3 regions of the Allobosea sp. Root670 genome follow, and region 1 is predicted to be linked to each of the others. Evidence: predicted binding sites of a transcription regulator. Region 1 holds the regulator's gene; each other region holds the start of a gene.

Region 1 (7,566 bases):
AGCCCGGCTTCGGTCGCGAAGAAATCGCGGTTGATGTCGGTCTCGATATAGCCGGGGCAGAGCGCGTTGACGCGGATACGATCGCGCGCCCATTCGAGCGCAAGCGCTTTGGTCAACTGGATCACGCCCGCCTTCGAGGCCGCATAGGCGCTGACGCCGCCAGCGACGCGATGGCCGAGGATCGAGGCGATATTGACGATTGTGCCGCCGGTGCCGCTCTCGCGCATGCCGCGCGCCACCGCCTGAGCGACGAGGAAGACGCCCTTCAGATTGGTGTCGAGCACCGCATCCCAATCCGCTTCGGACAGATCAGCCGCCGGGCCGGCGCCGCTGATGCCGGCATTGTTGATCAGGATGTCGAAATGCCGGCCGGCGAGCGCCTCCGCGACCGAGACCGCGTCAGCCACGTCAAGCACAAGGCCTTTCGCGCTGCCGCCCGCCCTGGCGATCTCCGCGCCCGCCTCATCCAGGGCGGATTGTCTGCGGGCCGCCAGCGTGACCTCCACACCATGATGCGCGAGCAGCCTGGCGAAATGCAGCCCCAGCCCACCGGACGCACCTGTCACCAGGGCCGTCTTCCCCGAAAGATCCTCGAACATCAGGCATCCCGCTTCGAACAGCCGCAACTGTCGGCCGGTTGTCGGCCGCGATCAAGGCGCCCGCCATGCAAAAAGCCCGACGCATCGCGCCGGGCTTCTGCCAATTCATGACGGCCGATCGACGGCCGCCCTGTCACTGCCAGGTCTGGCGGCCGTACCACTCGTCGACATCGCTGCGGGCCTTGTCCTTGGCGAGGCCGTAGCGTTCCTGGATCTTACCTTCGAGCTGGTCGCGCTTGCCGGCGATGACGTCAAGATCGTCATCGGTCAGCTTGCCCCACTGCTCCTTGACCTTGCCCTTGAGCTGCTTCCAGTTTCCTTCGACGCGGTTCCAGTCCATCGGGACCTCCTCATGCGAGTGTGGATTCAGGGAAACAACGCCCCAGTGGCTGGATTGTTCACTGACCGCCTCATCAGAACGGCGGATGCGCGGCAATCCGGACGCGATCGATGATGAAGCGAAGGAGATGATCCATGCGCTTCCTCATCGTGACTTCGCTGGCCGCGGCGCTCGCGGGCGGGCTCGTTCCGGCCGCGGCCCAATCCCAGCAGCAGCAGAACGTCATGACTCATATCGGACGCGCCGTGGCGCTCAACAACAAGTGCCCGGCGCTCAAGCCCAACAACCTGATCATCGGCATGGTGACACGCCAGCACGGCATCGCCATGAACCGCGCGCCCTACAGCGACATCATCGTCGCCAAGGGCGCGGAGTACGCCCGCGAGATCGCAGCCCTCGATCAGCAGGCCGCCTGCGATCTCGGGCGGAAGCTCTATGGCCCGCAGGGCGAGAAGGTGCCGAACTTTCTGCGTTAAGGCCGCAACTCATAAATACCCGGATAAAAATCTTGCCTTATTAAAACCCGGGCATTATTGAGCGCCCATCGAACAGGATGGGTTGCACCGATGCAGATCGCGGACAGGAAGGCGGCCACGGCCGCCTACAAGGAACGGAAGACGGTGGCGGGCATCTTCGCCTTCCATTGCGAGGCGGCCGGGCTGACCTGGGTCGGCCGCGCGCCCGATCTTTCAACCATCGAGAACCGGCTGCGCTTCACGCTGCGTCATGGCAGCCACCGCCAGCGCTCCTTGCAGGCCGCCTGGAACGCAAATGGCCCCGAGGCTTTCCGCTTCGAGGCGCTCGAAAGGCTGGAAGACGAGGACATCGCCTATGTGCTGGATCGCGTGCTGAAGGAGCGCCTCGCCCATTGGCAGGCGAAGCTCGGCGCCGAGGCGCTCTAGTCAGCGAAATGAAGCGGCGCTGGCGCGCCGGCTCAATCGTCCATCTTGAGGGCGGCGATGAAGGCTTCCTGCGGGATTTCGACCTTGCCGAACTGCCGCATCTTCTTCTTGCCTTCCTTCTGCTTCTCCAGAAGCTTGCGCTTGCGGGTGGCGTCGCCGCCATAGCATTTGGCGGTCACGTCCTTGCGCAGCGCCCGGATGGTCTCGCGGGCGATGATCTTGCCTCCGATCGCGGCCTGGACCGGGATCTGGAACATGTGCGGCGGGATCAGATCCTTGAGCTTCTCGCACATGGCACGGCCACGGGCATCGGCGCGCGAACGGTGGACCAGCATCGAGAGCGCGTCGACCGGCTCGGCATTGACCAGGATCGACATGCGCACGAGGTCGCCTTCGCGATAGTCGGTGATCGCATAGTCGAAGGAGGCATAGCCCTTCGAGATCGACTTCAGCCGGTCGTAGAAGTCGAACACGACCTCGTTGAGCGGCAGGTCGTAGACGACCTTGGCGCGCGAGCCGACATAGGACAGGTCGGTCTGGATGCCGCGGCGGTCCTGGCAGAGCTTCAGCACGGAGCCGAGATATTCGTCGGGCGTGAAGATCGTCGCCTTGATCCAGGGCTCCTCGATGAACTCGATCTTCATCACGTCCGGCATGTCGGCCGGGTTGTGCAGTTCCAGCGTCGTGCCGTCGCGCAGCTTGAGGTGGTAGACCACCGACGGCGCGGTCGAGATCAGGTTGAGGTTGAACTCGCGCTCCAGCCGCTCCTGGATGATCTCCAGATGCAGCAGGCCGAGGAAGCCGCAGCGGAAGCCGAAGCCGAGCGCGGCCGAGGTCTCCATCTCATAGGAGAACGAAGCGTCGTTCAGGCGCAGCCGGCTCATGGCAGCGCGCAGCACCTCGAAATCGGCGGCGTCGACCGGGAAGATGCCGCAGAACACCACCGGCTGCACCGGCTTGAAGCCCGGCAGCGGTTCCGCGATCGGCTTCTTCTCGTCGGTGATAGTGTCGCCGACGGCGGTATCAGCGACCTCCTTGATCGAGGCGGTGAAGAAGCCGACCTCGCCGGGCCCGAGCTGCTTGACCTCGGTCATCTTGGGCTTGAACACGCCGACGCGATCGACGCCATAGGAGGCGTTGGCCCGCATCATCCGGATCGTCATGCCCTTCTTGAGCACGCCATCGATGACGCGCACGAGCACGACGACGCCGAGATAGGCGTCGTACCATGAGTCGACCAGCAGGCACTTGAGCGGCGCATCGGGATCGCCCTTCGGCGCCGGCAGCTTCTCGACGATCGCCTCCAGCACGCCCTCGATATTGAGGCCGGTCTTGGCCGAGATCGGCACGGCCTCGGAGGCATCGAGCCCGATCACGTCCTCGATCTGCTGCTTGATACGCTCCGGCTCCGCGGCCGGCAGGTCGATCTTGTTGAGGACGGTGACGATCTCGTGGTTGGCGTCGAGCGCCTGATAGACGTTGGCGAGCGTCTGTGCCTCGACGCCCTGCGAGGCGTCGACCACCAGCAGCGACCCCTCGCAGGCCGCGAGCGAGCGCGAGACCTCATAGGCGAAGTCGACATGGCCGGGGGTGTCCATCAGGTTCAGGACATAGTCCTTGCCGTCCTTGGCTCGGTAATCCAGCCGCACCGTCTGCGCCTTGATGGTGATGCCGCGCTCCTTCTCGATATCCATCGAGTCGAGGATCTGGTCGCTCATGTCGCGGGCCGCGACGGTGCCGGTCTGCTGGATCAGACGGTCGGCCAGCGTCGACTTGCCGTGGTCGATATGGGCAACGATCGAGAAGTTGCGGATATTGTCGATGGAACGGGTGCTCATGCGCGCGCCATAGCAGTGAAGGCGCGCGGCGCCAAGCGGCTGGCCGCAAAAGGCTCCTTCTATGGCTGCGCTTGCAATTCCAATATCTGAGAATTATTCTCCATTGATGGAGATTGACCACGATACCGAGATCGACCGGCTGCTCGGGCAGCGCCTCAAGGCGGCCCGCCAGCGCCATGGCCTGACGCTCGATGCGCTGGCCGAGCGCAGCGGCGTCAGCCGCGCCATGATCTCCCGCGTCGAGCGCGGCGAATCGAGTCCGACGGCGGCGCTGCTGGTCCGGCTCGGCTCCGGACTAGGCCTCTCGCTCTCGGCGCTGCTGGAAGAGGATGCAGGAAGCGGGCCGCTGGCGCGCCGCGACGCGCAACCGGTCTGGCGCGATCCGGCGAGCGGCTATCTGCGCCGCAACGTCTCGCCACGCGGGACGGGGTCGGGCTTCGAGATCGTCGAGGTCGAATTGCCCGGCGGAGCGGAAGTGCGGCTCGACAACGCGACCGGTGCAGCGGCGCTCGACCAGCAGATCTGGGTGCTGCGCGGCCGGCTCGACCTCACCGTTGAAGGCATCCGCCACGAACTGGCCGAGGGCGACTGCCTGCAGATGCACCTGCGCGGCGCGATCATCTACCGCAATCCGGGCACCGCGCCCATCCGCTACGCCGTCATCCTCGTCGCGGGAAGCGGCGCCTTTCCGGGACATATCGCATGAACGCGAGCGCTTTCACCGTTGCCATCGAAACGCTCGATGGAGAGGCGGCCCTGGCCGCCACCCCGGCGCTGGCCGAGATCCTGCGCGACAGCGTCGCCAACGGTGCTTCGGTCGGCTTCATGAGCTGGAACACCGCCGCCGACTACGAACGCTTCTGGCGCGATGTCGCGGCGGGCGTCGCGGGCGGACAAGTCATCCTGCTGATTGCCCGAAACGAGGACGGCATCGTCGGCACGGCACAGCTTCACCTGATCGGCAAATCGAACCAGCCGCACCGGGCCGAGATCGCCAAGGTGCTGGTGCATTCGCGCGCGCGGCGGCAGGGCATCGGCGAGGCGCTGATGCAGCGCGCCGAGGCGATCGCGCGGGAGAAGGGTCGCGACCTGCTGGTGCTCGATACCGACGAGCACAGCGCCGCGCGCCGACTCTATAACCGGCTGGGCTGGACCGAGGCCGGCACCATCCCGCGCTATGCGCTGATGCCGGATGGCGCCGATTGCGGCTCGACGTTTTTCTACAAGAGCCTCGCCTGAAGCTCAGCCCTCGGCGCTGCCGCGGATGTAGGGCTCGACCGGGCCCTTGAGCGTGATCGTCATCGGCCGGCCGAAGCGGTCCTTGGCATTGCCGGCGGAGACCTTCACCCAGCCCTCGGAGACGCAATATTCCTCGACATTGGTCTTCTCGACGCCCTTGAAGCGGATGCCGATATCGCGCGCCAGCACCTCTTCATTGTAGAAGGGGCTGTCCGGATTGACGGAGAGACGGTCGGGAAGCTGCTCGGACATGGCTCGCACCTGAATTGCGGAAACTGTTGCTTTGCCCGCTCGATAACCGCTTCCGCCCGCAAAGCCAACTCAGGGACTTGAGGCTGGCTTAGCGGCTGCCGTCGAGCAGCCGCCCGACGACCTTGGCGGTATAATCGACCATCGGAACGATGCGGGCGTAGTTCAGGCGCGTCGGCCCGATGATGCCGACCACGCCGACGATGCGCTGCTCGGCGTCGCGGAAGGGCGCGGCGACCATCGACGAACCTGACATCGAGAACAGCTTGTTCTCCGAGCCGATGAAGATGCGCACGCCGTCGCCATCCTCGGCGCGCGTCAGCAGGTCGATGACATCGGTCTGCGTCTCCAGATCGCCGAACAGCATGCGGATGCGCTCGAGATCCTCCTGCGCCCGGAGATCGTCGAGCAGGTTGGCCTGGCCGCGCACGATGAGATGGCGGTCGCTGCCGGGGCCGGCCTGGGTCGCGATGCCGCTTTCGACGAGCCGGGCCGTCAGCACGTCGAGCTCGCGCTCCATCAAGGCACGCTGCCCGCCGATCTCGCCGCGCAGTTCGGCGAGCGTCTTGCCGAGGATGCGGGCGTTCAGGAAATTCGCGGCCTCGCTCAGCGCCGAGGCCGGCAGGCCGGGCGGGAGCGCCAGCAGGCGGTTCTCCACCGTGCCGTCCTCCGAGACGAGCACGACGAGGGCGCGCAGCGGATCGAGCCGAACGAATTCGATATGCTTCAGCCGGACATCGGCCTTGGTGGTGACGACGACACCGGCGCCGCGCGACAGGCCGGAGAGCAGCGCAGAGGCTTCCGTCAGGGTCTGGTCGAGATTGCGATTGCTGGCGGCGACCCTGATCTGGGCTTCGATGCGCGAGCGTTCGTCCGCGGTGAGATTGCCGACCTCCATCATCGCATCGACGAAGAAGCGCAGCCCCCGCTCGGTTGGCAGGCGACCGGCCGAGGTATGCGGCGCATAGATCAGCCCGGCCAGCTCCAGATCGGTCATGACATTGCGCACCGTCGCCGGCGAGAGCGCCATCGGCAGCAGGCGGGCGATGTTGCGCGAGCCGACGGGCTCGCCCGTCGTCAGATAGCCGTCGACGATCTGGCGAAAGATCTCGCGCGAGCGCTGGTCGGTCTCGACCAGGCCGCTGATCGTCTCGGGGCGGGGCGTATGCGCGCTCATGAACCTTTTTCAGGCGAAATGTCGGTCTCGTCCTATTGTCGTCACGACGGAGGCGCGGATCAAGGGGCAAGCCCCGCCCGCGCCTTGCCGTGCGCGGCGCAAGCGCCTACAAGCCGCCACTTCCCCGCAAGACAGGACAGTTTCATGCGACCCTCCAAACGCGCCGCCGACGAGATGCGCAAGGTCACGCTCGAACGCGGCGTGGTGCGCTATGCCGAGGGGTCCTGCATGGTGACGTTCGGCGAGACCAAGGTGCTCTGCGCCGCGACCGTCGAGGAAAAGGGGCCGCCGTGGCTGCGCGGCACCGGCAAGGGCTGGGTCACCGCCGAATATTCGATGCTGCCGCGCGCCACCCATGAGCGGACGCGCCGCGAGGTCACCTCGGGCAAGCCTTCGGGCCGCACGCAGGAAATCCAGCGCCTGATCGGCCGTTCCTTGCGCGCCGTGGTCGACCTGACCGCGATCGGAGAGCGCCAGATCGTCGTCGATTGCGACGTGCTGCAGGCCGATGGCGGCACGCGCACGGCTTCGATCACCGGCGCCTGGGTCGCGCTGCATGACGCGCTGAAATGGATGGAAGGGCGCGGCCTGCTCAAGGGCACCAACCCGCTCAAGGACCATGTCGCCGCGATCTCCTGCGGCATCGTCGCCGGCAACCCGGTGATCGATCTCGACTATGTCGAGGATTCCGGCGCGCAGACCGACGCGAATTTCGTCATCACAGGCTCCGGAGGCATTGTCGAGGTGCAGGGCACGGCCGAAGGCGCGCCCTTCTCGGAAGAAGAGCTGCTCGCGCTGCTCAAGCTCGCCAAGGGCGGTGTCGCCAAGCTCGTCACGCTGCAGAAGGCGGCGGTGGCCTGAGCATGAGCCCGCATCGCCTCCTCACCGGCAAGGTCGTGATCGCGACCCATAACCAGGGCAAGTTGCGCGAGATGCGCGAGTTGCTGGCGCCCTACGGCATCGAGCTCGTCTCGGCCGGGGAGCTCGGCCTGCCCGAGCCGGTCGAGGATGGCTACATGTTCTCGGAGAATGCGGCGATCAAGGCCGTCGCCGCGGCGAACGCCAGCGGTTTTCCGGCGCTCTCCGACGATTCCGGCATCTGCATCGACGCGCTCGACGGCGCGCCCGGCCTGTTCTCGGCCAACTGGGCCGGACCGGGCAAGGATTTCGCCCCGGCGATCGGGCGGGTGCAGATGGAACTGGCGAAGCGCGGCGCCACCAC
Region 2 (7,566 bases), on a different contig from region 1:
GTTCGGCCAGTTTCGCGAGATCGGCGAGGACACGGCTGGTGACGCCCTTCTTGATCGCACCGAGCAGTGGGCTGTCCTGGATCATCTCGCGGGAGACGTTGAGCGGCAAGTCGGCTGTGTCGACGATACCGCGAACGAAGCGCAGGTAGCGCGGCAGGAGTTCGGCTTCGTCCGTGATGAAGATGCGCTTCACATAAAGCTTGATCCGCCCTTTGCGGTCGGCGTCGAAGAGATCGAACGGACGCGCGCCCGGGACGAAGGCCAGCGCGGTATATTCGTGCAGGCCTTCCGCGCGAAAATGGATCGTGGCGGCGGGCTCGTCATATTGTCCCGCAACGCTGCGGTAGAAATCGGCGTATTCACTCTTCGTGATCTCGCTTTTCGGCCTGGTCCAGAGCGCGGCTCCGTCGGAGAGGGCGACCGCATCGGCACCCGGCTCCGTGATCAGCGAGATCGGAACCGGTACATGACCGGACTGTTCCTTGACGATGCGCTCCAGGGTCCAGCGCTCGGCATAGGACTTGGCCTCCTCCATCAGGTGAAGCGTCACGCGCGTCCCGCGGGACGGAGCCTCGTCCAGCGCCGCAGGCGCCACGGTGAATTCGCCCTTGCCGTCGGAAGACCAGGTCCAGGCTTCGGCGCTGCCGGCACGGCGGCTGACAACCTCGACCTTCTCGGCCACCATGAAGGCGGAATAAAAGCCGACGCCGAACTGGCCGATGAGCTGCGCGCCGTCCTTGCCATCAGCGGTTGCTACCCGCTCCATGAAGCTGCGCGTGCCGGAGCGGGCGATCGTGCCGAGAGCTTCGATCATCTCGTCATGGCTCATACCGATGCCGTTGTCGGCAATGGTCAGCCTGCCAGCCTCCGGATCGGCCGAGATGGTGATCGCGAACTTCGGGTCATCCCCCAGAAGCTCGGGGTTGCCGATCGCTTCGTAGCGCAGCTTCTCGCAGGCATCAGCTGCGTTCGAGATCAGCTCGCGCAGAAAGACGTCCCGGTCGGAATAGACCGAATGCACCATCATGTGCAGAAGGCGGGAGACGTCGGCTTCGAAGCTGCGATGCTCGGCTGTGGCGATCGTTGTCATTCGGATTTCTCGAATAGATTGGCAGCGGGGAGACTCTGGCAGAGAGCGATATCGCGCGGGACCGTGGCGAGCCAGCCTGTTTGCTGACGGCCGGGGGCTATAGAGGGCGAAGCTCACCCGCTCCCGGACGTTTGTCGGTTGGATAGCGTCCTGATCAGAGCAAGTATGGCGTTCAGGCGCGCCGTCGCGAACTCGCCGGCGCCAGGCAACTGAGCTTCGATGTGAGCGGCGACGGTCTGCCACGTTACTGATCCATCCCGCGTCATGACGGCTAGGAGATTATCCTTGAGCCCATACGTTGCGCTCTCAGCATTGGTGATGAGGGCCTTGAAGCGGTCGGAAGGCGAGAGGTCCTTAGGTTCTTGTGGGGCATCGGTCATGTCGGATATCTGATGCGATTGAGGAAATGTCGGGGATTTCATGCGGCCTCTCGCCTAGGCCTTCTCGCGAAACCGGTCGATCGCGCGCTGTGCGAGATCGTCCTCGTCGAGCGCCAGCGGAACCAGCGAAGCAACGATATAGGCGAGGTTGTTTCGCTCTAACTCGTCCGAACCTTCCGGAAGCGCCGGCTTGAGTTTCGACCACGCCTTTTCCAAAGCAGCTTCGGCGCGGGCCAAGTCGATGGGATCGGTCAGTGATGAAAAGGGCATGGCTCCCCTCAGCATGCCTAGAAATTTGGACGTCAGGAGTGGGCGCCGCGGAAACCGCGGCGCCCACGATGCTCAATAGTCCATTCCGCCGGCGGGCATGGCCGGCGCCGGGTCCTTCTTCGGCGCCTCGGCGATCATCGCCTCGGTGGTGATCAGCAGACCCGCGACCGATGCCGCGTCCTGGATCGCCGTGCGGACGACCTTGGTCGGGTCGATGATGCCGGCCTTGACCAGATCGCCATACTCGCCAGTTTGGGCGTCGTAGCCCCAGGCGTAGTCCTGCGACTCCAGCAGCTTGCCGACCACGACCGCCCCGTCGCCGCCGGCATTCTCGACGATCTGGCGGGCAGGCGCGGTGATCGCCTTGCGGACGATCTCGACGCCGGTCTTCTGGTCGTCATTGCCGGGCACGAGCCCTTCGAGCGCCTTGACCGCGCGCAGCAGGGCGACGCCGCCGCCCGGCAGGATGCCCTCCTCGACCGCTGCGCGGGTGGCGTTCAGGGCATCGTCGACGCGGTCCTTCTTCTCCTTGACCTCGACCTCCGTCGCCCCACCGACGCGGATCACCGCGACGCCGCCGGCGAGCTTGGCCAGACGCTCCTGCAACTTCTCGCGGTCGTAATCCGAGGTGGTTTCCTCGATCTGCGCCTTGATCTGCGCAACCCGGGCGTCGATCTCGGCCTTCGCGCCAGCGCCATCGACGATGGTGGTGTTCTCCTTCTCGATCCGGACCTTCTTGGCGCGGCCGAGCATGTCGAGCGTGACGGTTTCCAGCTTGATGCCGAGATCCTCGCTGATCGCGGTGCCGCCGGTCAGGATCGCGATGTCCTCCAGCATGGCCTTGCGGCGATCACCGAAGCCCGGAGCCTTGACGGCCGCGATCTTCAGGCCGCCACGGAGCTTGTTGACGACGAGCGTGGCGAGAGCCTCGCCCTCGACATCTTCCGCCACGATCAGCAGCGGCTTGCCCGTCTGGACAACCGCTTCCAGCAGCGGCAGCATCGCCTGGAGGCCCGAGAGCTTCTTCTCGTGGATCAGGATGTACGGGTCTTCCAGCTCTGCGACCATCTTTTCGGAATTGGTCACGAAGTAAGGCGAGAGATAGCCACGATCGAACTGCATGCCCTCGACGACGTCGAGCTCGGTCTCGGCGGTCTTGGCTTCCTCGACGGTGATGACGCCCTCGTTGCCGACCTTCTTCATCGCCTCGGCGATCATCTCGCCGATGGTGCGGTCGCCATTGGCCGAGATGGTGCCGACCTGCGCGACCTCCTCCGAGCCGGTGATAGTCTTGGAATGCTCGCCGAGCGACTTGGTCACCGCCTCGACGGCGAGATCGATCCCGCGCTTCAGGTCCATCGGGTTGATGCCGGCCGCGACCGCCTTGGCGCCTTCGCGGACGACCGCCTGCGCGAGTACAGTCGCGGTCGTGGTGCCGTCGCCAGCGGCGTCGTTCTGCTTCGATGCCACCTCGCGGACCATCTGGGCGCCCATGTTCTCGAACTTGTCGGAAAGCTCGATCTCCTTGGCGACGGTGACGCCGTCCTTGGTGATGCGTGGCGCACCGAACGACTTCTCGATCACGACATTGCGGCCCTTCGGACCCAGTGTGACCTTCACGGCGTTGGCAAGCGTGTCGACGCCGCGCAGCATCCGCTCGCGCGCGTCCTGCGAAAACTTCACGTCCTTCGCAGCCATGATTCCTCACTCCTTCAGACTTGAGGTTTCAGGTTGATGATGTCGGATAAAGGCCCCGTCAGGCGGCCTTCTTGAGCGCGGCCGTCGTCTCGACGACGCCCATGATGTCGGACTCCTTCATGATCAGGAGATGCTGGCCATCGATCTTGACCTCAGTGCTGCTCCATTTGCCGAAGAGCACGCGGTCGCCGACCTTAACGTCGGGCGGCACGAGCTTGCCGGTCTCGTCACGCGCGCCGGCGCCGACGGCGACGACCTCGCCCTCCTGCGGCTTTTCCTTGGCGGTGTCGGGAATGATGATCCCGCCCTTGGTCTTCTCCTCGGCGTCGATGCGCTTCACGACGACGCGGTCATGCAGTGGCCGAAACTTCATGAGTTCCTCCAGTTTCCATGTCGGTCACATGTCAAAGCGGGCCGGCCCTGTGCAGGTCTTGCGGCGAGTTCCGCGCGCCCTGAGGCGCCGTGCCCGCGCGATGATTTGGGTTGCCCGATTTTTGCCTTCAAGAGGTCGGCAGCACTTTTTTTGATAGAGTGCTAAGGGGCTGAAAAGGCAGCACAAACGCAACCTTTTCATCTTGCCAGGGCGTTGAGAATCCGCTGCCATCGGCGCAGTGAAACTAGGGAGCTAAAAGGAATGGCTTCGACAGACTTCGCCCTCCAGATCGCCGGCTACGGACTGACCACCGCCGGCATCCTCTACCGCCTGCCCGACCACCCATCGATCCTGCAGGAATATATATGGCAGGACTACGATCTCGCCCCCCGCTTTCCCGAGCTCAACAAGTTCCTCGCCTTCTGGCAGGCCAAGCTCGACGGCAAGCTGTTCCGCATCACGGTCGCTCATAAGGACCTGATCGGCCCCGCCGACCTCAGCGCGGTCAGTGGTGAATTTCGGCTCCAATGACGTCGATGTTTCGGCAGGCTTGATCCGGAGAGAATACATCCCAAAATTATAGCCGCCGCCGATAGCGATAGCGCGCTCGACGCGGCGATCAACCAAACCGGATCCATGTTGCTTCCAGGAGGATATGGCTATGGCAACGTTGGCAATCGCTCCCCGCCGAGGGAGGACTGCATGATGACATCAGACGATTTCGAGCGGCCGGTCGTAATCCTGACCGGGCTGGGGCATCCCGCGGCGATCGCGTCTGCCATGGAGGCCTATATGTTCCTGGCCGACTGGCCGGCGAGCAGGCGCGATCCGGTCCACGGCTTCGCGTTGAAGGCCTGCCTAGCAGCCATCCGCGGCGAGATCGAGCCGGAGACGGCGCGCGGCCTGTTTGCGTCATGGGCGGAAAAGCATGATCTCCTTGCGCCCGACGTGGCCGCGTTCGCCAGCAGCCGCAAGGAAGGCTCGCGCGGCCACGCCTAACGAGGAGCCCGGCGCCGCACCAGGGGGTCCGGGCTACCTCAATTGTTGCAGCCGAGGCGCGCCAATAGCTGACCTTGGATCAATGCCGGGTAGCGGACATCCTGTGCGCCGGCCAGGGCGACTGACGTCGGTCCGCAACCGTCAAGTCTGCGTTACAGGGCGGTGGAGCCATCGAACCTCTGCGACGTGAACTGCGACTGGCTGGCTCCACTCAGGATGGATAGCGGGCGCGATCTCGGTACGTTCGTGAGGTTCAGCCGAGATCTTCCACGCTCTGGCGCTGCCAGCTTTCAACCTGGCAGCGTCCGATCAGCCGCTTAGTAGTCCCACCAGGCGGGCACCCAGCGAAAGAGCTTGCCCTCCGCCGCCACGCGCCCGACGGACGGGAAGGGCATATGCGTAGAAACCAGCCAGGAGCCAGTCGTCGCCAGCTCCTGCATCAGGCGCAGCCGAACGCGGGTCGCCTCCTCGGGATCGTGTTCGAAGCCGTTATGCCATTCGGGATGGTCGAACGAGACCGGGAAGATGGCGTCGCCACCGAACATCAGCCTGTCGCTGCCGGACGCGATGCGGACCACGCTGTGCCCAGGGGTATGGCCTCCAGTGCGCGTGACGACCACGCCCGGCGCAACCTGCTGCTCCTGCTCGAATGTGCGCAACTCGGCATGGTACATATCCAGGAAGCGCCTCGACGCATTTCTGGCGATCTCCGCAAGCGCCGGCGGCATGCCGGTGCGGGAGAAATCGGGCGCTTTCCAGAACGCGGCTTCCGCGGCGGAGACATGGATCCGCAGGTCCGGACGCAATTGCTCCTTCACCCCTTCGACGAGCAGCCCGCCGACATGGTCGAAATGCATATGCGTCAGCACTACATCGGTCACGGAAGCCAGATCGACGCCTGCGGCGGCCAGCCGGTCGCCGAACAACCCGGCGCGCGTGAAGTCCGGAACTTCACCACCAATCCCGCTATCGATGAGAATGGTCTGAGCCCCGCTGTGCACCACGACCGCATTCAGCGCCCAATCGAATGTGTCATGCGCCAGGAATGAACGGTCGAGCCACAGCCGGGTCGGCATTGGTCGCCATCGACTCGGCCGGCGGCTCCAGGACGCCGTCGCTGATCACGAGGACGTCGATCTCGCCGACCCGCACCGCGTAGCGCGAGGGAACGAGATCGTCGGGTCCCGGCCCGTCGTCGGTCTTAAAGGTCTTCATCGTTTGTGGCTGTCCCACGGGAGCCTCCTGGCAATCCTGCAACTGAGCCGTATCGGCCACGTCCTTGGTGGCAACGGCGTCGGCACATAGGCTCGGAACGGGTGCCCGGCGGAATCAGGCAACGGTCTAGTCGATGCACACCAATGGATAGGAGCGCCCGCTTCTGCGCCCAGTATTGGAAGGGCGCGTTCTCGCGCCGCCCGCGTTCTTGCTTTCAACGGCGGTCCATCTCGATGTGTTTGAGCGGCGCGCCCTGGGCCAAGGCAGCCAGCCTGACGATGCGAACCTATGATTTGGTATGGCTCGCCCTATTCCTTGACCTAATCGACCGGAAAACGGGGTCCCAATAGCGTCTCCGGTGCCGTGAGCAGAGCGGCGTCATTAGGAGATAGTCATGAGCCTGGACACCGCCTCACGCCCAAGCAGGACAGGACCCGAGGAACTCGTTCCATCGCGCTATGCGGTGCAGATCGGCGATATCGAGGTGCTGATCATCAGCGATGGCGTATTGCCGCTTCCGACCAAGATGCTGGGTCACAACGTCGCCGCGACCGAGCGGGCGACGTGGCTGAACGAGATGTTCCTGCCGCAGGATGCGTTCGACTGGTCGCTGAACGTGGTCGTGGTCCGCCGCGGTGACCAGACCATTCTGGTCGATGCGGGACTGGGGCTGGACCCGAACCTGAACCTGCCCAAGGCAGGCCAGCTGATCAAGCGATTGGCGGCTGCCGGTATCGACCTCGCATCGGTCACCGATGTCGTGCTGACGCATATGCACATGGACCATGTCGGCGGGCTTCTGGTCGAAGGCGTGAAGGAGCAGTTGCGCCCGGACCTGCGGATCCATGTCGCTGCCGCCGAGGTCACGTTCTGGGAAGCGCCGGACTTCAGCCATGTCAACATGCCCGAAGGCTTCCCGGATGCGCTGCGCGCCACCGCCAAGCGGTTCGCACAGGAATACCGGAGCTATCTGCGGCCGTTCGACGAGCAGCATGAGGTCGCGCCGGGGGTGATCGTCCGCCGCACAGGCGGCCACACGCCTGGGCACAGTGTGGTCCGCCTGGCATCCGGAGGCGATCGGCTGACCTTCGCCGGCGACGCCGTCTTCTCTGTCGGTTTCGACCACCCCGATTGGCACAATGGCTTCGAGCACGATCCCGAGGAGGCCGCCCGCGTCCGGGTTCGCCTTTTGACCGAACTCGCGGCGACCGGCGAGCAGCTGGTGGCGACCCACCTGCCGTTCCCGTCCGTCGGCCGGGTGGCTGTCGATGGCGACGCCTTCCGCTGGGTTCCGGCCTTCTGGGACTACTGACAGCTGGTCTTTCGCGCCGGCAGTGCCGTTCGCCCGCGAGTTGGTGAACGGCGCGCCGCACGAATGCTGCGAGAACGGAGATATCAAATGAAAATCGTGATTATCGGCGGAACCGGCCTAATCGGTTCCAAGACCGCGGAACGCCTGCGCCGGAAAGGGCATGACGTCGTTGCCGCCTCGCCGAATACCGGTGTGAACACCATCACGGGCGAAGGCCTGGCGGAGGCGC
Region 3 (7,566 bases), on a different contig from region 1:
TTGATGCCGAGGTCTTCCGAGATCATCTGGCCGGCGGTCAGGATCGAGATGTCCTCGAGCATGGCCTTGCGGCGATCACCGAAGCCCGGAGCCTTGACGGCCGCGACCTTCAGGCCGCCACGGAGCTTGTTGACGACGAGCGTGGCCAGGGCCTCGCCCTCGACGTCCTCGGCGATGATGAGCAGCGGCTTGCCGGTCTGCACCACGGCCTCGAGGATCGGCAGCATCGCCTGGAGCGAGGACAGCTTCTTCTCGAAGATCAGGATGTAGGGGTCTTCCAGCTCGGCAACCATCTTCTCCGAGTTGGTGATGAAGTACGGCGACAGGTAGCCGCGGTCGAACTGCATGCCCTCGACGACGTCGAGCTCGGTCTCGGCGGTCTTGGCTTCCTCGACGGTGATGACACCCTCGTTGCCGACCTTCTGCATGGCGGTCGAGATCATCTTGCCGACCGACTCGTCGCCGTTGGCCGAGATCGTGCCGACCTGCGCGACTTCCGCGTTCGACGTGACCTTCTTGGAGTTCTTCTTGAGGTCGGCGACGATGGCCTCGACGGCCAGGTCGATGCCGCGCTTCAGGTCCATCGGGTTCATGCCGGCCGCAACCGACTTGGCGCCTTCACGGACGATCGCCTGGGCGAGAACGGTGGCGGTGGTGGTGCCGTCGCCGGCATGGTCGTTCTGGCGCGAAGCGACTTCGCGGACCATCTGGGCGCCCATGTTCTCGAACTTGTCGGAAAGCTCGATTTCCTTGGCGACGGTGACGCCGTCCTTGGTGATGCGCGGGGCGCCGAACGACTTCTCGATCACGACGTTGCGGCCCTTCGGACCCAGCGTGACCTTCACGGCGTTGGCGAGGATATCCACGCCGCGCAGCATCTTGTCGCGGGCATCGGTGCCGAACTTGACGTCTTTAGCAGCCATGAGAGCTACTCCTTGAACTGGAAACGGAAGAGAGCGGTCAGGCGGCTATCAGCCGACGACGCCCATGATGTCGGATTCCTTCATGATCAGGAGGTCCTGACCATCGATCTTGACCTCGGTGCCCGACCACTTGCCGAACAGGACGCGGTCGCCCTTCTTGACGTCGAGGGCAACGAGCTTGCCGGCCTCGTCACGCGCGCCGGAACCGACGGCGATGACCTCGCCCTCTTGGGGCTTTTCCTTGGCGGTCTCGGGGATGATGATGCCACCCTTGGTCTTCTCTTCGCCATCCAGGCGACGGACCACGACGCGGTCATGCAAAGGACGGAACTTCATGGTTCTGTCTTCCTCTCGGTCTTATTCGTTTCGGGTGCCGCTGAAGGGCTCCCGGGGGAGGCTGTTAGCAGTCACCCGATGGGAGTGCTAACAGATGGCGGGGAGATAGGCGCGGGCGTCCGGAGAGTCAAGGAAGCGCCCCGCGATAAAGTGAACGCCGGCGGATGCGATGTCGCAGGTCGCAGCAGGCCTGCTGGCAGCAGCGCTTGAACACGCTAACATGGCGGAATGACGACGCCCTCGCCCGACCCGCGCCTCGACGCCATCGCCCGCTCCTGCGTCGCGCTGCATGTGCGCATGACCGCACGCGCCGTGACGCGGGCCTATGACGAGGCGATGCGCCCGAGCGGGCTCAAGATCACCCAGTTCGTCCTGCTCTCGGCGCTCAGCACCGGACAATGGAAATCGGTCACGGAGCTGGCGGAACGCTTCGCGCTGGAGCGGACCTCGCTGACGCGCAACCTCCAGCTTCTGGCGACTGAGGGCATGGTCGAGCCGGTCGAGTGCCGGGGGCGGGCCTCGGTCTACGCCGTGACCGAAAAGGGCAGAGCCGCGATCGAGGCCGCGATCCCCTATTGGCGCGCTGCACAGGACAAGATCGAGGGCGGTTTCGGCGAGGAGCGCTGGCGCGAAACCCGCGACGGGCTTAGGGCGCTGCGCCGGGCTGCGCGCGGCGAGCGCTGAAGTCGCGCTCACCGGTTGACCATCGCCCGACCCTATCTCTATCGTGCAGATACACGAATGGAGATCGATACGATGCGCGCTGTTGGGGTGGTGTCTCGCGAGGAACTGGTCGCGGGCGATGGCTTGAGCTTTCTGCGCGGGATCATCGCCGGCACCAATCCGGCGCCGCCCTTCGCCGACGCCATGGATTTCGAGCTGGTCGAGGCCGATGAGGGCAGGGTGGTTTTCACAGGTCAGCCCTCTGCCCGCTTCTTCAATCCGCTGGGTACGATCCATGGAGGCTGGACCGCGACGATCCTCGATTCCGCCATGGCCTGCGCCGCCCACGCGACGCTGAAGCCGGGCGAGGGCTACACCACGCTGGAGATGAAGCTGAACTATGTCCGCCCGGTCATGCCGGACAGCGGCAAGGTGCGCTGCGAAGGCAGGCTGATCCACCGCGGCGGCACGGTGATCACGACGGAAGGCAAGTTGGTTGACGCGCGGGGAAAGCTGCTCGCGCACGGCACCGAGACCTGCCTGATCTTGCAGACTAAGCCCTAGCGCCGGCTGACGGCGACGGCCCCGGCGACGATCAGCAGCGCGCCGGCATAGGTCGTGTAGAGCGGCACCTCGCCGAACACGAAGAAGCCGAGCAGGCTCGCCCAGACCAGCGCCGTGTATTCGATCGGCGCCAGGCGCGAGGCGGCCGCGTGGGCATAGGCCGAAGTCAGCGTGAGATGGCCGGCGACGCCGAGCGCTCCCGCGAAGAGATAGGCGGCGAGGTCACCGAAGCTCATCGGCACGACGGCGTACCAGGCCGGAATGGCGAGGCACAGCGCCGGCCCGCAATTCTGGAAGGCGACGATGACGGTCGGGTGCTCGCGCACGGCGATGCGCCTGAGCAGGATCAGATTGAAGGCGTAGCTGACGGCCGAGAACAGCGCGGCAGCGACGCCGAGGCTGGCCCCGCTGACATGGCCCTGCAGGCGCGGCCAGACCATGACCAGCATGCCGGCGAGCCCGAAGCCGAGCGCCTGCAGGATGCGCCTGTCGATCTTCTCCTTGAGGATCAATCCCCCGAGCAGCGCGACGAAGACCGGCGCGAGGAAAGACAGCGTCAACGCTTCCGCCAAGGGCAGCACCGAGACCGAGTAGAAGAAGCTGCCTGCCGTCAGCACGACGATCGGTACGCGCACGATATTGCCGATGAGGCTGGCGCGGGTCGGGCGTGCGGGGCGCGCGATCGCCAGCACCGCAAGGGCACAGAGCCCGCCCATCAGGAAGCGCATGAACAGCGCCACGATGAAGGAATGCTGCTGCATCTGGCCCTTGATGACCGCATCCATGGCAGTCAGCAGGGCGATGCCGAGCGCGGCCCGGAAGGCGATGGACAAGGTCATGGGCCGGGGCGCAGCCGCTTGCGGAAATGATACTCCCAGCTTTCCGAGGCATCGCCGAGATAGCGCTCGCCCGGCCAGCGCATGAAGCCGAGCTTCTCGTAGAAACGATGACCGCGGGTGAAGCGCGTGTCGGACCAGAGCGTCATCTCGGCGAAGCCGCCCTGTTCGGCGAAGTCGATCGCCCTGGCGAAGAGGGCCTGTGCCAGCCCGGCGCCCCGGAACGCGGGGTCGACATAGACCTTGGCAAGCTCGGCCGCGTTCTGCTCGGGAACCGGCACGATGCCGAGGGAGCCGGCAATGCGTCCGTCCGGTCCATCCACGATCCAGAGCATGCCGCCTTTGGCCGCGAAAGCGGTCGCGGGCCGGCGCAGCTCCGGAAGCTCCGCCTCGACGAAAACGCAGCCCGGATATTCCGCGAAGCTCGCCGCGATCAGGGCGGAGAGCGGACCGGAATCGTCGTCATGGGCAAGCCGGATGGGCGGGGTCATGACGCCTGCCTTAGGGTCAAATCCTCCCGCCGTACAGGTGTGGGAACGGCGTTGCGCAATGCCGTGGCAGCAGGGCGGGGCGGGAGCGCCTTCGCAGCTTCCCCTTGGAAATATCGCCCCGTCCGGCTACCCCCGATCCGAAGGGCGGTGCGGCTGGTTTGAGTCGCGCGCTTCAACCGTGGCAACGCAGAGATCGGGACGAGGCGGCGAAGGCACGATGACCGTTCTTCTGCCCTTCATCGTCAATGCCGGGCTGAATTTCGTCCTCGGGCTGCTCGTCGCCCTGTTCCTCGGCCCGGAGGCGTTCGGGCTCTACGCCATCGGCGCCGCCACCGTCGTGCTCGTCAACACGGCGCTGCTCGACTGGCTGAAGCTCTCGGTCGTCCGCTTCTACTCCCTGCAGAGCCGCGAAAGCGACCCCGGCATTCGCGCGACGCTCGATCTGCTCTTCGCCGGTGTCGCTCTGTCGCTCTCGGCCCTTCTGGCGGCGGCGATGCTCGCCGGGGTCGATACCGGATTGCCGTCCACGCTGCTGGTGGCTGCGGTCGCCGGCGGTATCGCTGCCGGCTGGTTCGATTATCACGCCGCCATCGCCCGCGCCCGCTTCCTCGATGCAGCCTATGCCCGGCTCGTCCTGGTCAGAAGCGTGGCGGCCCTGCTGCTGATGGTCGGCGGCGCCTGGTGGACCCGCGATCCGACCATCGTCCTGCTCGGCGGCGTCCTCAGCGCGGGCGCTGCCGTTCTCGCCAACCGCGGCCGTCTGGCCGATGCGAAGCCGGCACCGGGCGCACCGCGGACGGATTTGATGCGCAATTTCGTGCGCTATGCCCTGCCGCTGGTCGCTGGCAATGCGGTCTACGCCGCGATCCCGCTTATCAACCGCGCCATCCTGGCTGATCGCCATGGCTTCGCCGAAGCCGGCTATTTCTCGCTGGCCTCCGATATCGGCTTGCGGCTTTTCCCCGTGCTGGCCTCGATGCTCGAGATCGTGCTGCTGCGCGAGATCATCCGCCTCGACGAGACGCGTGGACGCATCGCCGCGCAGAAGCGCATCGCCCGCAACATGGTCGTGGTGATCGCCTGCGTGCTGCCGGTCGCGCTTGGCTTCTGGCTGATCCTGCCGGCCTTCGAGCGGCTCTTCGTTCCCCAGGGCTTCCGCGGCCATTTCGCCGATCATATGGCGCTGTTGCTGCCCGGCTTCGCCGCGATCGCACTGTTCCAGGCGGCGCTCGCGCCCGTCTTCCTGCTGGCGAAGCGTACGCTTATTGCCGCGCTTGCTGCCCTGACGGGGTTGGCCGTCGACCTCGTCATCATCTTCGCCCTGCCGGGCGCGCTCGCCCCGACGACGGTCTCGATCGCGCAGAGCGCCGCCTATCTGACGGCGCTGCTGGTCACCGCGGTGGTGGCGCCGCGCGCGCTTCCGGCATCGCCGCCTTGGCGCGAGATCGCATGCGTCCTCGCCGCCGGCGCCGCGATGGGGCTCGCGATCTGGCCGCTGCGCGGCACGCTGCCGGCGCCGCTCGAACTGCCGCTCCAGGTCGCGCTCGGCGGGCTGGTCTATGCGGCGGTGATCCTGGCGTGTGATGTCGGCCGCTGGCGCACGGGCCTGAAGCTGCGCTGGCTCGCCCGGCGCTCCGCGCGCCGGTGAAGCTGCGCTGGCAAGGTTTCCTTCACCCTGTCGCTTGACCGCCTGCTAAGGTTAATTCCGCGAATTCAGCGGCTTCGAGCCGGTTTCTGCGCCCGAGAGTCAACGATTCACCATTCCTTTGAAGGCAAGCCGCAGGCTTCCGGCAGTTGATGTCGAGAGTGCTTGCGTCATGCGTCGAAAGATCCTTCTCCCGCTCCTCGCCGTTGTCGGGGCCACGGCCGTTGCCGCTCCGGCTGCCGCGCAGGGCACTCGCCAGAACTACGGCTATGCCGCCCCGGGGGACCCGATGGCCGCGAGCCGCGGGCACGGCAATTATGGCGGAGGCTTCATCGAGATGCTGATGACCGGGCGCGATCCGACGCCTTATGGTCGCGGTGGCGCGGTCTATAACCGCCCCGGCGGCTATGCCTATGGCCAGCGCATGCAGCCGCAGGGCGGCTACGAGCCGGACCCGTTCGAGGCGGCGCGCCAGCCGCGTGCCACACGCCGCATGGCCGCGCTCGGCGAGCCGGTCGAGCCGCAGCAGGGCATCCAGCAGATCGTCGATCCGCGCTTCCGCAAGCAGGAAGTCGCCTATGACGGGCCGCACAAGCCGGGCACGATCATCATCGACACGCCGCAGCGCTTCCTCTTCCTGGTGCAGCCGGGCGGCCGGGCCATGCGCTATGGCATCGGCGTAGGCCGGCCGGGCTTCTCCTGGGCCGGTATGAAGACGATCACCCGCAAGGCGGAATGGCCGAGCTGGACGCCCCCGTCCGAGATGCTGAAGCGCCGGCCCGATCTGCCGCGCTTCATGGCCGGCGGCCCCGACAACCCGATGGGCGCGCGCGCCATGTATCTCGGCTCGACGCTCTACCGCATCCACGGCACCAACGAGCCGAACACGATCGGGCAGGCGGTCTCGTCGGGCTGCATCCGCATGACCAATGACGACGTCACCGATCTCTACGAGCGTGTCCGCGTCGGCGCCAAGGTGCTGGTGATCTGAGGCACAGCCTCATCTGACACCGATCGACAAAAACGGCGGCCTCGCATCGCGGGCCGCCGTTTGCATTCTATCCCGGTGACAAGACGGGGAAGGCGCTCTCAAACCCAGCTGTCGTCGTCCCCGCCGCCATCGTCGAAGCCGGGATCGGCGTCGTCATGGCCGGCGTTCTGGTAACTGGCCTCGCCGTCATAGCCCTGGCCGTAGCCGCCATCCTGCGCGGTCTGGTCGGTGGCAGGTTGGGCTGCGGCTGCCTGGTCGGCAGCCGGTTGCGGCGTCGCCGCCGCGTTGCTGCCGGAGCTGGCGGTGTCGCTCGCGGTCTGGGTTGCGGGCTTGCTGCCGCCACCGAAGGCATTGGTCAGCACATTGCCGAGCATCATGCCGCCGGCGACGCCGGCCGCGGTGGTCAGCGCGCTCGCCATGAAGCCGCCGCCGCCAGCTTGCTGCTGCGGCTGGTTGCTCCACGGGCCGGGCTGGGCTGCCTGCTGCATCGGCATGGCCTGGCCGGGAGCTCCTTGCGCCTGCGGCTGCGTGTTCCAGGCGGCGGAGGGTGCGGCTGCGTCGGCGCGCTGCGGCACGGGTGGAATCGAGCCGGTGCGCGGCACCGACCCGCCGCCGAAGATGCCGGACAGGAAGCCGCCGGCCTGCGGCTGGGCCGCCTCGCTGGCGCGCGTCTGCGCCTCCCGCAATTGCGCCTGCAGGCTCTCGACCTGCTGGTTCAGGTTGGCGAGCGCCTGCTCCTGCACATAGACCGCCTGGGCCATGGCGTAGGGCGCATAGGGCTGCTCGCGCAGCCGCTCTGCGATGAAGGTCTCAGCCTCGGGGTCGCGGGGCTGATTGGCCGCCTGCTTCAGGCGGTCGAAAATCCCGGCGATCACGTCGCGTTCCTGCGGCGTCATCGTCATCTCCTCTCGTTGCGCGGTGCGGATGCACCGCGCTCAAGAGGTGGGATCGGCCTGTGACGGTATCAAGGCGGCGCCGTGACCGCATCGGACCGAGAAGCGAATTTCACTTTTCGGGAGTCCGGTGCGGCATCAGGCAGGCTGTTCGGCCTCAGATGCTGCCGAAATCGTCGTCCGGCGGCGGCGCCTCGTCGATCTCGGACGGTGCCTGCAGCGTG

Evidence for each region. The regulator HrcA, encoded in region 1, represses chaperone genes, less so after heat shock. The targets are predictions, from matches to a motif close to GTTAGCACTCNCNNNNNGNGAGTGCTAAC.
Region 2: the regulator HrcA is predicted to act here: its motif matches at 3,949-3,977, upstream of groES (co-chaperone GroES).
Region 3: the regulator HrcA is predicted to act here: its motif matches at 1,323-1,351, upstream of groES (co-chaperone GroES).

Annotation. Positions count from the first base shown of each region.
Region 1 is NZ_LMJU01000019.1:111,118-118,683, forward strand. It holds gene ASE61_RS22910 (SDR family NAD(P)-dependent oxidoreductase) at 1-599, opposite strand, end outside; gene ASE61_RS22915 (CsbD family protein) at 733-939, opposite strand; gene ASE61_RS22920 (hypothetical protein) at 1,074-1,415, shown strand; gene ASE61_RS22925 (GIY-YIG nuclease family protein) at 1,506-1,841, shown strand; gene lepA (translation elongation factor 4) at 1,874-3,679, opposite strand; gene ASE61_RS22935 (helix-turn-helix domain-containing protein) at 3,786-4,385, shown strand; gene ASE61_RS22940 (GNAT family N-acetyltransferase) at 4,382-4,918, shown strand; gene ASE61_RS22945 (DUF3297 family protein) at 4,922-5,170, opposite strand; gene hrcA (heat-inducible transcriptional repressor HrcA) at 5,259-6,344, opposite strand; gene rph (ribonuclease PH) at 6,489-7,205, shown strand; gene rdgB (RdgB/HAM1 family non-canonical purine NTP pyrophosphatase) at 7,208-7,566, shown strand, end outside.
Region 2 is NZ_LMJU01000004.1:10,132-17,697, reverse strand. It holds gene htpG (molecular chaperone HtpG) at 1-1,090, opposite strand, end outside; gene ASE61_RS07615 (hypothetical protein) at 1,525-1,755, opposite strand; gene groL (chaperonin GroEL) at 1,813-3,438, opposite strand; gene groES (co-chaperone GroES) at 3,497-3,811, opposite strand; gene ASE61_RS07600 (usg protein) at 4,073-4,342, shown strand; gene ASE61_RS07595 (DUF982 domain-containing protein) at 4,517-4,810, shown strand; partial or broken gene ASE61_RS07590 (MBL fold metallo-hydrolase) at 5,128-6,025, opposite strand; gene ASE61_RS07585 (MBL fold metallo-hydrolase) at 6,420-7,337, shown strand; gene ASE61_RS07580 (SDR family oxidoreductase) at 7,425-7,566, shown strand, end outside.
Region 3 is NZ_LMJU01000001.1:731,844-739,409, reverse strand. It holds gene groL (chaperonin GroEL) at 1-923, opposite strand, end outside; gene groES (co-chaperone GroES) at 972-1,259, opposite strand; gene ASE61_RS03375 (MarR family winged helix-turn-helix transcriptional regulator) at 1,488-1,943, shown strand; gene ASE61_RS03370 (PaaI family thioesterase) at 2,016-2,486, shown strand; gene ASE61_RS03365 (DMT family transporter) at 2,483-3,325, opposite strand; gene ASE61_RS03360 (GNAT family N-acetyltransferase) at 3,322-3,813, opposite strand; gene ASE61_RS03355 (lipopolysaccharide biosynthesis protein) at 4,031-5,461, shown strand; gene ASE61_RS03350 (L,D-transpeptidase) at 5,631-6,449, shown strand; gene ASE61_RS03345 (DUF2076 domain-containing protein) at 6,548-7,345, opposite strand; gene ASE61_RS03340 (L,D-transpeptidase) at 7,500-7,566, opposite strand, start outside.